2 linked regions of the Skermanella rosea genome follow. The protein of the gene in region 1 interacts with the protein of each later gene in a pairwise test. Links are inferred from orthologs where the notes say so. Each region holds a gene or a part of one and is shown on either strand. Other genes may lie near its edges.

The links.
Region 2: the proteins of lpdA (region 1) and JL101_RS08120 interact in binary tests that used the Escherichia coli proteins (3 or more experiments, as listed by UniProt). The link is inferred for Skermanella rosea from one-to-one orthologs.

The regions. Positions count from the first base shown.
Region 1 is NZ_CP086111.1:319,682-327,288, forward strand. Bases 1,365-4,331 are described here. They hold lpdA (dihydrolipoyl dehydrogenase), read left to right. Parts: upstream 1,365-2,128; coding sequence 2,129-3,535; downstream 3,536-4,331. Other genes in these bases: JL101_RS01520 (hypothetical protein), read right to left, coding at 1,365-1,822; JL101_RS01530 (MFS transporter), read left to right, coding at 3,513-4,331. In the rest of the region: JL101_RS01510 (response regulator), read left to right, coding at 1-320; JL101_RS01515 (hypothetical protein), read right to left, coding at 341-922; more of JL101_RS01520, read right to left, coding at 1,004-1,364; more of JL101_RS01530, read left to right, coding at 4,332-4,796; JL101_RS01535 (tyrosine recombinase XerC), read right to left, coding at 4,793-5,758; JL101_RS01540 (DUF484 family protein), read right to left, coding at 5,737-6,417; fsa (fructose-6-phosphate aldolase), read right to left, coding at 6,531-7,202; JL101_RS01550 (primosomal protein N'), read left to right, coding at 7,291-7,607. UniProt on the Escherichia coli protein: Lipoamide dehydrogenase is a component of the glycine cleavage system as well as of the alpha-ketoacid dehydrogenase complexes.
Region 2 is NZ_CP086111.1:1,763,714-1,771,351, reverse strand. Bases 3,088-6,085 are described here. They hold JL101_RS08120 (UvrD-helicase domain-containing protein), read right to left. Parts: upstream 5,758-6,085; coding sequence 3,418-5,757; downstream 3,088-3,417. Other genes in these bases: JL101_RS08115 (hypothetical protein), read left to right, coding at 5,934-6,085; JL101_RS08125 (hypothetical protein), read right to left, coding at 3,088-3,292. Also shown: JL101_RS08135 (aminopeptidase P family protein), read right to left, coding at 1-771; JL101_RS08130 (50S ribosomal protein L11 methyltransferase), read right to left, coding at 1,109-1,984; more of JL101_RS08125, read right to left, coding at 2,084-3,087; more of JL101_RS08115, read left to right, coding at 6,086-6,290; JL101_RS08110 (diguanylate cyclase), read right to left, coding at 6,322-7,356; JL101_RS08105 (pentapeptide repeat-containing protein), read right to left, coding at 7,457-7,638. UniProt on the Escherichia coli protein: A helicase with DNA-dependent ATPase activity. Unwinds DNA duplexes with 3'-5' polarity. Translocates on single-stranded DNA with 3'-5' polarity. Initiates unwinding more efficiently from a nicked substrate than double-stranded DNA.

The sequences.
Region 1 (7,607 bases):
GCATGGTGACCGGCGCCGACGACGGCCGGATGGCGGTCGAGGCCTGCAACCGGGAATATTTCGACATCGTCTTCCTGGACGTCCACATGCCGGACATGACGGGCATCCAGGCGCTGAAGGCGATCAAGGCGCTGCGGCGCGACGCCTATGTGGTGATGGTGACGTCGGACGCGTCCATGGAGACCGTGCGCGACGCGCGGTCGCTGGGGGCCGACGACTACCTGCTCAAGCCCGTCCAGCAGCCCAACCTCAAGAAGGTCTGGTCACGCTTCCGCGTCATGGCGCCGCAATATGTCGGTCACGGCCAGACCATCTTCTGAACCGGGCCTTCCGAACCGGGCTATGCCACGGCGCTGAGCAGCGGCAGGGTCAGGTTGTCCTCCTCGGAGTCCAGGTACTCGATGCGGAAGGGCGCGCGGACGCCGCCGTTCAGCAGTTCGGCGCATTCCAGCCCCTTGCGGACGCGCTGCTCGGCCGGCTGGCCGGTGGTGGAGGCCAGCGAACCCAGCGCATAGTCGGCGCCGCAGCCGATCGCGTGGAAGCCGCGGGTCGTCTCGCAGACCTGATAGTCGCTCTGGATCGAGAACAGCCGGCCCTCGTAGGCTACCAGGAAGCTGCCGCCCTGCTCGGCGTCGTTGTTGCGCTGGGCGTAGCCGCCCTCCTTGAGGCAGTTCCGGACCTCGTCCACGAAGTCGGTGACCATGAAGCGGAACACGTCCATCCCTTCGGGCCGCTTCGGCGGACGCAGCCGGAACGCCAGCAACTGGCCCATGCGGAACGAACTGGTGAAGCCGATCAGGAAGTCGCCGTTGCGGAAGACCTTGGGGTCGGCGCGCACGGTGATGTCCAAACCGGAAACTCCGGCGCTGTCGCCGCCCATCCATACGCGGCGGCCTTCGATCAATCCAACGATGCAGGTCATGGGTTCCCCGAACTGGCAAATCAACCAGAGGGAGAATGACGGCTGTATGGTTAATAAAAACCTACCAAAATTGGACGAGAGTCACCGGCGCCGGGCCGACAGCATTCCCTTCGTCCGGCCTTCGCGCGCGGCGAGGTCCTTCTTGAACTGCTCGAAGGAGAAGAAGATGCTGGAGATCCCGTCCGCCGTGCCGTCCCCGTAATAGACGTCCATCTTGATCCGCCCCTCTGGAGTGCGGATCAGGGCCTCGTAGCGGCTGAACATCGCCTCGAAGACGGTGCAGAAGTCCTGGTCGGTGAATTTGTAGACATTGGCCTCGATGCTGCCGACGATCGCGGCGGTGAAGGTCTGGCGCTGGTGGTTGAACTGCCTGAAGCGCAGCAGCATGCGGATGAAGATCTTGTCCGCCAGCATGCTCATGGTCTCGTCCGCCCGGATCAGCGGCCACATCTGGGTATCGTCGTCGGTCCCGATGGTGGCGAAGATCGCCTGGGCCTGGCTGTTCAGCATCTCGTACTCGGCATTGCTGAACAGGGTCGTGACGTTGCGCTGGATGCCGCGGACGATGACCTGGGGGAAGTGCTTGCCGCTGATCGGGTCCATGCGGGACGGGATGCTGGTGATCAGCAGCGAGAAGACGAAACGGGTCAGGAAATCCTTACGGCGGGCGTCGGGGTTGTAGGCGCGGGCGCCATGCTTGTCCAGGCACAGCCGGCAGTTGGCCTTGAAGGCGGGCAGCGTCTTCGGCCAGAATCCCTCGATCAGGGTGAAGGCTCGGTCGAGCTCGTCGCGGGTGATGTGGTCCTTGCGCTCGAACTGGACCGCCAGCGCCTCGTAGAAGGTACGGATCAGCGTCCGCGCCAGATCATGCTGGGTCTGATGGAACGTCTCGTCGGCCATGTTCTTGCTTCAAATGTCTGCCGGAAAGCGACGTCTTATGCGCTCCGTCCTATAGCGCCAGCATGATGAGCGCCGATCGGGTTAAGGAAGATTTACGGTGGTGCCGCGCCACCCGGGGGGACCGTGCGACCCATCGCCGCGCAGCTGCCCTGCGTGTCGCCAAGTGTCGTGGATATCAGGGTTTTCGGGCATTTCCATGGACTTGTGACAGTCACGACGATTGCCACGGGCCGCCCGAGAGGCCATAAATCGCATCCGCAAAGCACGGCCACGCTCGCGAGCTGCCCACGGAGGCGAAGAAGAAAAATGCCTGAGAAAACCTACGACGTTGTAGTCATCGGCGGCGGTCCCGGCGGATACGTCGCCGCGATCCGCGCAGCTCAGCTCGGCCTGAAGACGGCCTGCGTGGAAATGCGCAAGACGCTGGGGGGGACTTGCCTCAATGTAGGCTGCATCCCGTCCAAGGCGCTGCTCACCAGTTCGGAAAAGTTCGAGGAAGCCAAGCACAGCTTCGCGTCGCACGGCATCAAGCTGGGTTCCGTCGAGCTGGACCTGCCCGTGATGATGGCCAACAAGAACAAGGTCGTCGAGGACAACACCAAGGGCATCGAGTTCCTGTTCAAGAAGAACAAGGTCGACTGGCTGAAGGGCCGCGGCCGCATCACCGCCAGGAACGAGGTGACGATCGAGGGCGACGGCGGCAGCGAGACCGTCGGCGCCAAGAACATCATCATCGCCACCGGTTCGGAATCGATGCCGGTCCCCGGCGTCGAGGTCGACGAGCAGCGCATCGTCACCTCCACCGGCGCGCTGGAACTGGCCGAGGTGCCCAAGCGCTTCGCGGTGATCGGCGGCGGCGTGATCGGGCTGGAGATGGCCTCGGTCTGGGGCCGGCTGGGCGCCGAGGTCACCGTGATCGAGTTCCTGGACCGGATCCTGCCGGGCATGGACGGCGAAGTGTCCAAGCAGATGCAGCGCATCCTGGGCAAGCAGGGCATGACCTTCAAGCTGAACACCAAGGTCACGGCGGCCGCGGTGGGCAACGCGGGCGTCACCCTGACGGTCGAGCCGTCCAAGGGCGGCGAGGCCCAGCAGATCGAGGCCGACGTCGTCCTGGTCGCGATCGGCCGCCGGCCCTATACCGCCGGGCTGGGCCTGGAGGAGATGGGCGTCGAGATCAACCAGCGCGGCCGGATCGTCACCTCCCACCACTGGGAGACCAACGTCCCCGGCATCTATGCCATCGGCGACGTGATCGAGGGGCAGATGCTGGCCCACAAGGCCGAGGACGAGGGCGTCGCGGTGGCCGAGCTGATCGCGGGCCAGTCGGCCCACATCAACTACGACGCCATCCCCGGCGTGGTCTATACCTGGCCGGAGGCCTCCACCGTCGGCAAGACGGAGGAGCAGCTGAAGGCCGCGGGCGTCAAGTACAAGGTCGGCAAGTTCCCCTTCACCGCCAACGGCCGCGCCCGCGCCCTGGGCATGACCGAAGGCTTCGTGAAGATGCTGGCCGACGCCGCGACCGACCGCGTGCTGGGCGTCCACATCGTCGGCGCCAGCGCCGGCGACCTGATCGCCGAGCTGGCGCTGGCGATGGAGTTCGGTGCGTCCGCCGAGGACATCGCGCGGACCTGCCACGCCCACCCGACCCTGAACGAGGCGGTCAAGGAAGCGGCCCTGGCGGTGGATGGCCGACCCCTCCACATGTAAGTCGGAGCCGGCGGCCGGGAGGTCCTCTCCCGGCCGGCTGGCCCTGGTGCTGTGCCTTGCCGAGGTGCTCGGCATGGCCGGCACCATGAGCTTCCCGGCGCTGCTGCCGACCTTCTTCGCGGAGTGGCGCCTGGGCACGGTGGAGGCCGGCTGGATCAACGGCGTGTTCCACGGCGGCTACGTCGCCGCCGTGCCGGTCCTGGTCACCCTGACCGACCGGATCGATCCCCGGCGGATATACCTGTTCTCGACGGCGCTGGCGGCTCTGGCGCTGCTGGGCTTCGCGCTGTTCGCGGACGGGTTCTGGACCGCCATGCTGTTCAGGGCGCTGGGCGGCGTGGGGCTGGCCGGAACCTACATGCCGGGGCTGCGCATCCTGTCCGACCATACGGCGGGTCCGCGCCAGGGGCGCTACCTGTCCTTCTACACGGCCAGCTACGCGCTGGGCTCCAGCGCCTCCGTGCTGATCGCCGGGCTGGCGGGGGCGGAGTTCGGCTGGCGGGCGGCCTTCCTGGCCTCCGCGGCGGCGACCGCCGCGGCACTGGCCCTCGCCTGGTGGGGGATCCCCCGGGCACCGGCCGAGCGTCCTGTGGCGGCAGAGACCGCGCTGCTCGATTTCCGGCCCGTGCTGCGCCACCGGGCGGCCATGGGCTACATCCTGGCCTATTCGGCGCACTGCTACGAACTGTTCGGCCTGCGGGCCTGGCTGGTGGCCTTCCTCGCCTTCGCCTTCGCGACCAGCGCCGGGACCGTGCCCGACGGGACCGTCCCGGCGGTGGTCACGACGCTGGGCACCGTCATCCTGCTACTGGGGCTTCCGGCCAGCATCCTCGGCAACGAGGCCGCCACCCGTTACGGCCGGCGCCGCGTCCTGGTCGCGATCATGGCGGGGTCGGCGCTGCTGGCCTGCGGCGTCGGTTTCTCGGCGAGCCTGCCGTTCTGGCTGGCGGTCTGCGTCGTCGCGCTCTACGGTGTCACGGTGACCGCCGACAGCGCGTCGCTGACCGTCGGCGCCGTCACCAACGCCCTGCCGGGCCGGCGGGGCGCCACCATGGCGGTCCACTCCTTCCTCGGCTTCGGGGCGGCCTTCGTGGGCTCGGTGATGTTCGGGGTGGTCCTGGACGCGGCAGGCGGCGGGGAGAGCCACCTGGCCTGGGGTCTGGCCTTCGTCTCGCAGGGACTGGTGGTCGCGCTGGGGCCGGTGGCGCTGCTCGTCCTGGGCGACATGGGAAGTGGCGGGAGAGACGGCGGAAAGCGCTAGTCTCCCGCGGGCTTCCTGCGGGCGCGGGGATGGGCGCTCTCGTAGACGCCGAGCATCTGGTCCGCGTCCACCTCGGTATAGCGCTGGGTGCTGGACAGGGAGGCGTGGCCGAGCAGGTCCTGGATCGCGCGAAGGTCGCTGCCGTCGGCCAGCAGATGGGTCGCGAAGCTGTGGCGCAGGGCATGGGGCGTCGCGGTGTCGGGCAGGCCCATCAGATGCCGGATCTCCCGCATCTGCTTCTGGGCGATGCCGGCCCGGAGCCGGCCGCCGCGCACCCCGACGAACAGCGGGCCGTCCGCGGGCAGGGCGTAGGGACAGGCGGCGACATACTCGGCCAGGGCGTCGCGCACCACCGGCAGCACCGGCACCATGCGCTGCTTGCTGCCCTTGCCCGTCACCATCAGGGTATCGTCGGCCGGCATGTCGCGCCGGTTCAGGCTCAACGCCTCGTCGATGCGCAGGCCGCAGCCATAGAGCAGGGTGAACAGCGCGCGGTCGCGCTTGCCGACCCAGGGCTCGTTGGCCCAGGCCTCGGCGTTGGGCAGCAATGCCGCGGCGTCGGCCACCGTGAGGGGCTTGGGCAGCCGGTCGGGCAGCTTGGGCGCCCGGATCAAGCCGACCGCGGCGTTGTGCATCCGTCCGCTGCGGTCGAGCCAGCGGAAGAAGTTGCGGATGCCCGACAGCGCCCGCGCCCGGCTCGCCGTGCCCAGGCCATCCGCCGCCTGGCGGGCCAGCCAGGCGCGGAAATCCATCAGCCGGGCGGCGCTGAGGTCGTTCAGCGCCGGCGGGCGGCCATGATACCCGGTCAGGAATTCCAGGAATCCCGACAGATCGGCGGTGTACGCCGTCAGCGTGTGGCGCGAGACGCGCTTCTCCATCTCCAGCCAGCGGCGCCACGCGGCGATCGCCGCCGTGACGTCCTCGGCGCAGGAGAAGCCGATTACTCCGGCAGGTCGAGCCATGCCCGGATGCTGCGCTCGATCACCCGGCCCAGGAAGCAGACCAGTTCGGTCCCCTGGCCGGAATGGAACATGTCGGGATCGCGGCTGCCGAAGGCGAGCAGCCCCGGCGGCGTATCCTCGCTGACCTGGATGCGGATCAGCGCCTGCGAGCGTACCAGCCCGGCCGCGGCGCCGAAGATCGCCGGGTCGCCGCGGGTGTCGGAATAAAGCATCACGTCGCGCTTGCCCAGCCACCCGTCGACCGTACCCGCCTCGACCACCCGTACGCCCGAGGTGTGTACGTGCGGCCGGTCGTCGCCGTTCGCCTCCACCGCCAGGCCGGCGACGTCAAGATCCAACAGGACCGCCAGATCCGTCGTGATGGTCTGGATCAGCTGCTCGAAGGACCGTGCGTCCAGCAGGAACAGCACGGCGGCATGGATCCGGTTCTGGTTGTTGATGTTGGCGCGGGTGGTGGTGATCAGCTCCCGCTGCTGCTCCTTCAGGCGCCCGACCTCGCCCCGAAGCCGCTCGACCATGAAGTACTGGAAATCCACCACCCCCTTGCCGTGCGCCATGGCGGGAGGCGTCAGGTGCTGGACAAGGTCGGCGTGCTGGGCCAGGAAATCGGGATGCTCGCGCAGATATGCCGCGACATCCTCAGCAGTCAGCGCGTCCATCGTCCTTTGGCTATGTCCGGTTTCCCGAGCCATCAGCGTCGGCCCTCTCCCATTGTCGAACCCCATGCCCGTTCCAAGCGGAACTTACTCCATCAGGCGTTAACGTTGTGAGCCTACTCGGCGGCCTTGTCCAGAATCGTCTGTCCAGTGCCCGCCCAATCGGCGACGAACTGGTCCAGGCCCTTCTCGGTCAGGGGATGCTTGAACAGCTGGCGCAGCACCGACGGCGGCATGGTCGCGACGTGGGCGCCCATCTTGGCGCTCTCGGTGATGTGGATCGGGTGGCGGATCGAGGCGACGAGCACTTCGGTGGTGATGCCGGGATACTGGTCGTAGATCTGCACGATGTCGGAGATCAGCGACAGCCCGTCATAACCGATGTCGTCCAGCCGGCCGACGAAGGGGGAGATGAAGGTGGCGCCGGCCTTGGCCGCCAGCAGCGCCTGCGCGGCGGAGAAGCACAAGGTGACATTGACCATCGTGCCGCCGGACGACAGGATGTTGCAGACCTTCAGCCCGGCCGGGGTCAGCGGCACCTTGACCGCGATGTTCGGCGCCAGGGTCGCCAGGTACTTGCCCTCGGCCAGCATCGTGTCGAAATCGATCGCGGCGACCTCGGCGCTCACCGGGCCGGGTACGATCTGGCAGATTTCCTTGACCAGCTCGATGAAGTTGCGGCCGGACTTGGCGACCAGGGACGGGTTGGTGGTAACACCGTCCAGGAGGCCGGTATCGGCGAGGTCCCGGATTTCGGCGAGGTCTGCGGTATCGATGAAGAACTTCATCAGGAAAAGATCCTTGATTGAGCGAAGCGGCGATTGCGGCGGGCGCCTGCGCGGCAGCCGGCCCGGAAACTCGGGAACACTCTAGCCCATGGTGGATCAGGGTTCCAGTTCCGCCCCCGGATTCGATTTCGGCGACGGCTGGGAGGCGCGGCCATCGGCTCCGAAGCGGGTCTCCGTGCTGCTGCCGCTGCCCTTGCCGGAGGCGTACGACTACAAGGTGCCGGCCGGGCTCGACGTGGCGCCCGGCGATTATGTCGAGGTGCCGCTCGGCCCCCGCCACCTGCTGGGCGTCGTCTGGGGACCGGGTGCGGGCGAGGTCGCCGACGGAAAGCTGCGGCCGATCGCCCAGCGGTTCGACGTGCCGCCGATGCCGGAAGTCCAGCGGCGCTTCATCGACTGGGTGGC
Region 2 (7,638 bases), 1.4 Mb from region 1 along the record:
CACGCGGTTGCCCAGATGCTCCTCGAGGCCGGGCACCAGCTTGCGGCGGTCGACGAAGAGATCCGTGGCGCCCTCGTCGTCGATGATCGCGAAGGACAGCGGGAGCGGCGTGTGCGGGACGTCGCCGCCCCGGATGTTGAGCAGCCAGGCGATCGAGTCGGGCTGCGTCAGCACCGCCGCCGCGTGCCCGGCCTGTTTCAGGGCCATCGCCACGTCGGCCTGCTTTTCCGCCGCCGGCTTGCCGGCGAAACGCAGGTCGTGGGGCACCACGGGAGCGAGGGGCGCCGGCGGCTGGTCGGGCCAGACCGCATCGACGGGGTTGTCCGGGCACGCCAGCAGGTCTCCGCCAACGCGCCCCATCACGGCGCGAAGGCGCTCGACCCAGCCGACCGTGTGCAACCAGGGATCATATCCGAGACGGCCGCCCCGGGCCAGCGCCGCGGCGATCCATTCGGCATGGGGATCCTCGGTCAGGTGCTTGTACTGGAACAGCGCGGGCGAGACCTCCGCCTGGACCTGCAGGGTGTAGCGCCCGTCGACGAAGATGGCGGCCTGGTCGAGCAGCACGACGGCCAGCCCGGCGGATCCGGTGAACCCGGAGATCCAGGCAAGCCGCTCCGCGCGTGCCGGGACATATTCACCTTGGTGCTCGTCCGACCGGGGCACCACGAACCCCGACAGTCCGCGCCTGGACAGCTCGGTCCGCAACGCCGCGACGCGGGCGGCATGGTCGGGGACGGCGACCAGCCGGGAATGCCGTTCCGCCGCCATCGCGGCCCGCAGCGCCCTCAGTTCCGCGACCAGGGCAGCCGGCAGGCGTGCCCCTCCCAGCAGTTCGAGCCAAGCGTCCGGGTCGGTTCCCGCCGGGGCCGCGACGACCCCGGCGACCAGGGCCCTGATATCCGCCGCCGAGCGGCCCAGCCCGGCCTGCTTCAGCAGCCGGTCAAGGGAGCCGTCTCCGCCATACTCGCCCGAAGCCGTCGCGATGCCCTCCACGGGGGAACCTTCCTCTGGTTGCCGAAACTGCCTGCAGTACGGAAGGCTAGAACCCCCTCCCCAGCCGCGCAAGGACGAATACCGGCGTGAAGCGGGACTTCCCGGACGGGCCTCAGCCGCGCAGGACGAGAGTCCGCCACTCGCCGACCGGAATCCGGCCGACCAGCCGCAGTCCCTGGGACCGGTGGGCGGCCAGCACCCAGTTCTCGTGCCGGTCCAGCAATCCCGACAGCACCACGTAGCCGCCGGGCCGGAGGGCGCGGCGCAGGTCCGGTGCCATGCGGGCCAGCGGCCGGGCCAGGATGTTGCTGGCGATCAGGTCGTAGGGCCGGCCCCGCCGGACCGCGTCCACCTTGTAGCCGTTGCCGCCGACCGCCCGGACAAGGGAGGAAACCTGGTTGCGCCGGGCGTTCAGGCGGGTGACGCGCACCGATTCGGCGTCGATGTCGGAAGCCACGACCGGGACATGCCAGAGCTTGGCGATCGCGAGCGCCAGGATTCCCGACCCGCAGCCCATGTCGAGCGCCCGCCGGACCGGGAAACGCCTGGAAAGCCGGTCCAGAGCCACCAGGCAGCCGTAGGTCGTCGCATGCTCGCCGGATCCGAAGGCCGTCGCCGCGTCGACCAGCAGCCCGACGGAGGACGGCGGCACCCCGCCCTCGTGGTGCGAACCGTAGATGAAGCAGCGCCCGGCGCGGATCGGCGGAAAGCTCTTGTACGACCGGGTGAGCCAGTCGAGCTGGGGGACCGGCTCGATCACCATCTCGGGCTCGGCGATTCCCATCGCCTCCGCCAGGACGGCGATCCGCGCCGTCAGCCAGGCCCGGTCGGGCTCCCCGTGGGAGATCGCCTCGACCAGCCAGCTCACCCCCTCCTCGACCTCGAAGGTCGAGACCGAGACCGCATGGTCGCCCACGGCGTCGGCGAAGAAGGCCACCAGGTTTTCGGGCACGGTGAGCGCGATGCGCCAGAGATCGGGAATGGTCATGACACGGAAAACCCGGCGTTGAGGGAAGCCGCGTTTATGGGCGATGGCCGGAGCGGGCGCAAGGCGCCCCGTCCGGCGCCCCCGTCCTTGCCCCCGTGCCTACACGACGTTCGGCTTCCACTTGCCCGGAAGCTGGTCGGCGACCTCGATCATGCCGAGATCGCGAAGGAATGCCTGGCGCTGCCGGACCAGCCGCGCGGATATGGCGGCTTCCGCGGCATCGCCGCCCAGCAGTTCCCCGTCGGGGCCGCGCAGATGCTCGATCACGCTTTCCAGAAGCGCGCCGTCGGCCTCGGGACACTTGCGGTCGAGCGGATGGTCCCGCTTCAGTTCGGACATCAGCCGTTCCAGCAGGACGAGGCGGCAGTTCTCGCCGGCACCGCGCGAGATCAGGGCACCTATCCTGGCCAGGTTGGGACTCAGCTGCTTGGGATCGCTGCGCCCGTGCAGGAAATCGGCCAGGGCGCAGAGCGATTCGGCGAGGTTCGCCCGGGGGCCGATCAGGTCCTTCACCATGTCGGAGGTGACCAGCGCGTCGGCGACGACGCCTTCGAACAGGGTGTTCAGGCCGGGATCCAGATCCTCGGTCATCAGGGTCAGCAGCATCTCCATCTTGCCGCCGACCGAGCCGTAACCCATCAGATGCTGGGCCAGCAGGCACAGCATCGTGAAGGACCAGTTCTCAGGCCCGCTTCGGGCATGGATCCGCCGGCTGACATGGTCGAGGTTGGCGGTCTCGAACCGGGGAAGCCGCCGCCGCTCGGCGTAGAAGTCGCGGGACCGGTTCATCGCCTGGTGGACCAGGCCCTCGACATGCCGGATGCGGTCCTTTGCCGGGATGTTGAATTCGTTCGCCTGCGCCATCGCGACCTGATGGACCGCCGCATGGATCATGTTGCCCGCTTCGGACAGCTTGCGCAGGTAGGTCCAGTTGTGCAGGAGTTCGGACGCGGTGATCTGGTACTTGTCCAGGAACAGGCGGAACAGCCGCCCCATGATCATCCGGCTCTGGAAGCCGTAGATGTCGTCCAGCTGCTCGCAGACCACGGGGCGGTCGATCCGGCCCTTGATCACCATGGCCTTTTCCTTCACCGGCGGCCGGATCTCGTGGAGGATTTCCCGCTTGGTGGTGAAGCCGGACAGCATGGTCCGGTTGCGCACGACCTTGAACTCCTCGATGCCGGGTTCCGACAGGAGGTGGCGGCCGATCGCGACCGCGTCCTCCTCCTCCGGAACGATGCAGTGGATGAGCCAGCGTCCCTCCCGGCAGACCAGGGTTTCATAATTTATCTGGCGATTCTTGATCATCCACCCCGCCCACCAGACATGGTCGGCCGCCGGTACCCGACCGGCAATCCCGATCGGGCCATTGAACAGCGGGTTTGTTTGCGGAAGCGTTAACGGAAGGGCCGCACCTTTCGGCGCCGAACGGCTCAGCCGGCCTTCTCCGCCGGAACGACGAAGCTGTCCAGCACCTTCTTGGTGCCGGCCTGCTCGAAGTCGATCTCCAGCTTGTCGCCGTCGACCGCCTTCACGGTGCCATAGCCGAACTTCTGGTGGAACACCCGCATGCCGCGCTTCAGCGGCTGGTCCGGCCGCTTCCGGGGCGACACCTCGAAGGCGCTGCCCTCGATCACCGGACCCGTGCGGGGACCGGGGGGCTGGCGCTGCGGCCTGGACGCGAAGCCGCCGCCGAAATCCCGGAAACCGCCGCCGAAGCTGCTCCCGAACCCGCCTGCCCCGCCGAAGGTGGGCGCGGGCGCGGCGGACAGGCCGGGTGCGGCATCGGTCTCGATGTGTTGCTCGGGCAGTTCGCCGACGAAGCGCGAGGGGATCGCCGTGACCCAGGAGCCGTGCATCCGCCGGTTGGCGGCATGGCTGACATGGGCGCGCCGCCGCGCGCGGGTCAGCCCGACATAGGCCAGCCTGCGCTCCTCCTCCAGCCCGGCGATGCCGGTATCGTCCATGGAGCGCTGGCTGGGGAACAGGCCGTCCTCCCAGCCGGGCAGGAAGACATAGTCGAACTCCAGCCCCTTGGCGCCGTGCAGGGTCATCACGCTGACCATCTCGGTGCCGCTCGCCTCGGCATTGTCCATCACCAGGCTGACATGCTCCATGAACCCGGCGAGATTCTCGAACTCGCCCATGGCCGCGACCAGTTCCTTCAGGTTCTCCAGCCGGCCCGGCGCCTCCGGCGTCTTGTCCGCCTTCCACATGTCGGTATAGCCCGACTCGTCCAGCACCATCTGGGCCAGGTCGGTGTGCGGCGTATTGGCCCCGAGGGTCCGCCAGCGGTCGAAGTCGGTCATCAGGTTGCGCAGCGTCGTCCGCATCTTCGGCTTCAGCTCGTCGGTCTGGACAAGCTGCCACGTCGCCTCTGTCAGGGGAATGCCGCGGGCGCGGGCGAGCTGGTAGAGCTGCTGGATGGTCGCGGGGCCGACGCCGCGCTTGGGCACGTTGATGATCCGCTCGAACGCCAGATCGTCGTCCGGCTGGACGACGATGCGCAGATAGGCCATCGCGTCGCGGATCTCCTGCCGTTCGTAGAAGCGAGGCCCGCCGATGACGCGGTACGGCAGGCCCAGCGTGATGAAGCGCTCCTCGAATTCGCGGGTCTGGAAGCCGGCGCGGACCAGGACCGCGATCTGGCTCAGCGGCACCTTGGCGCGCTGAAGCGCCTCGATCTCCTCGCCGATCCAGCGGGCCTCCTCCTCGCCGTCCCACAATGCCCTGACCTTGACCCGCTCGCCATGGTCGGACCGCGTCCACAGCGTCTTGCCCAGCCGCCCCTGGTTGTTCGAGATGACGCCTGCCGCCGCGGCAAGGATGTGGCCGGTGGAACGATAGTTCTGCTCCAGCCGGATCACCTTCGCGCCGGGGAAGTCGTTCTCAAACCTTAAGATGTTGCCGACCTCTGCCCCTCTCCAACCATAGATTGATTGATCGTCGTCGCCGACGCAGCAGATGTTCTTGTGCTTCTGGGCCAGCAGCCTCAACCAGAGATATTGGGCAACGTTGGTGTCCTGGTATTCGTCGACCAGCAGGTAGCGGAATCGCTGCTGATAATCGGCCAGCACCTCGGGGTTCGCCTGGAACAGGGTGATGTTGTGCAGCAGCAGGTCGCCGAAATCGCAGGCGTTCAGGCTCTGCAGCCGCTCCTGGTAGGTCCGGTAGAGCTGGACCACGCGGCCGCCCGCCATGTCGCCGCCATCCTGCGGCTTCAGCTTGTCCGGCGTCAGCGCCCGGTCCTTCCACCGCTCGATGACGCCGAGCACGGCGCGGGCCGGCCATTTCTTGTCGTCGATGTTCTCGGCCTTGAGGAGCTGCTTGACCAGCCGGATCTGGTCGTCGCTGTCCAGGATGGTGAAGTTGCTCTTCAGCCCCACCAGCTCGGCGTGGCGGCGCAGGATACGGGCGGCGAGCGCGTGGAAGGTGCCCATCCACCAGCCCTCCGTCGGGGCGCCGATCAGCGCGCCGACCCGCTCGCGCATCTCGCGCGCGGCCTTGTTGGTGAAGGTCACGGCCAGCACCTGGAACGGCGACGCCCGCCGGGTCATCAGCAGGTGGGCCAGCCGGGTCGTCAGGACGCGGGTCTTGCCGGTGCCGGCGCCGGCCAGCACCAGCACGGGGCCGTCCAGCGTCTCGACCGCCTCGCGCTGAACCTCGTTCAGGCCGTCGAAGTAGCGAAAGCGTTGCGCGGCCGGGGCCGTCGCCGGTGAGACCGCCGGAACGGCGTCGTTCAGCGGGTCGTCATAGTGGAATGGATCGGACATGGGCAGGACTATACTCCGCCGGCGGTCCCGAGTTTAAGGACTTGTTGAAGGTTCCTGACATGATCTGGAGCGACCACGATGACAATCGTACGCCGAGCGCTCAAAAGGGGTGGGTTACCCTCGACCGGACCCGGCGGCCCATGTTAGAAGATAGCGATTGTTGACCGGAGTCGCCCATGCCGTCCTTGCGCCTCGATGACGACCATACGATTCAAGCCATCGGGATCCTCGCCGACGTTCTGGATCGTTTCAGCGGGATGACCTCCCTGGAGTGCACGCTGGTTTCCAAGGCGTTGCGCCAGGTCCAGCAGACGCGGTCCCAGATCGGCATGGACTTCGCGTCGCGCGCCTTCGCGACGCTGGAGCCCGACGTGCGGCGCCGGATCGCGGACGACGCCACGGACGCGGCCCTGGAAGCCACCAGCACCATGAAGCTGCCCAAGCTGCGCGCGCCTCGGCCGAGCGCACCTCCGGCGACCGGGCTGCTGGGAGCGATCAACAACCGCGGCGCAAAGCCGCGCAAGCCGGCCTGACCGGCGTCACGCGACTTTCCCGGGATCGGGTCTAGCCGCCCTGCCCCGTATCCCTGTCCCGAGTCCCCGTCGCCACGACCCGGTTGCGCCCGGATTGCTTGGCATCATAGAGCGCGGTGTCGGCCCGCTTGATCAGGTCCGCCGCCGCCTCGTCGCGGGCGAGCTGGGCTACTCCGACCGACAGGGTGATGGTGCCCAGCGTCACGTTCTTCGACCGGTTGACCAGCTTCTTGGAGGCGACGGATTTCCGGATCTGCTCGCCGATCCTGACCGCGTCGGCCACGCGGCTGTCCGGCAGGATCACGGCGAACTCCTCGCCGCCGTAGCGGACCGCCGTGTCGGTCGCCCTGATGGACTCCTTGACCGTCCGCGCGACCAGGGCCAGCACATGGTCCCCGATGGTGTGGCCATGGGCATCGTTGAACTGCTTGAAATGGTCGATATCCGTCATCAGCAGGCTCAGCGGACGGCCGGTCTGGGCCGCCCGGGCCACGGCCTCGGCCAGGGACGCGTCGAACAGACGCCGGTTGAACAGCCCGGTCAGGGAGTCGGTGATCGCTTCCTGGCGGACGACGTCGAGGTTGCGGCGCAGCTCGTCCATCTGGCTGCTGGATGACTGCAATTGGCTGTGCAGCTTGCGGTTATGCTCGGCCATCAGCTGCGTTTCCGCAGCGATCGCATCGACCAATGCGCTGAGCTGCTCCAACTCCCGCACTTCCACGCGCTCGCCGAAATGCTGGAGCGCCTTGCCGTAACGGTCGCTGCCGGCGCCGGACGCGCGCAGCAGGTCCAGCAGATGGCTCAGCGCGCCCTGGATCCGGGCGCCCGCCTCGCGAATGGCCTGCTTTTCGTGGTCCAGGCTGAAGAACCTGTCGTGGAGTTCCGCCATGTGCTCGGCCGTGAGCGCCTGTCCGCCCTCCGCCAGCTTGTCGACGGCGCGGGTCAGGTCGGGCAGATCGCCGCTGTAATAGCTGTACCAGACGGCGAAATGCTGGGGCGTGGGCGGCAGCGATTCGGCAGCCATCCGCGCCATCGCACGATCGGCCCAGTTGCTCGCCTGCTCCATGATGCCGCCATCCCCGCCAGAACCTGAACTTCGGGCGTAGGCTATGACCTAAGGAGTAGGAACTTGCAAGCGTCGATACCATCGCCGGAATCATGCGGCATCAGTTGCATTGCCCGATGGACGGTTCGACGCAGATCCTGCCGTCCACCCAGGTCGCCCCGGTCAGGTCGGCATTGCGGAAATCCGTCCCCTGGAGCCGGGCGCCCGTCAGGTTGACGTTGCGCAGATTGGCATCGATGAACCGGGCGTTGCGCAGGTCGGCGTTCACCAGGGAGGCTCCGG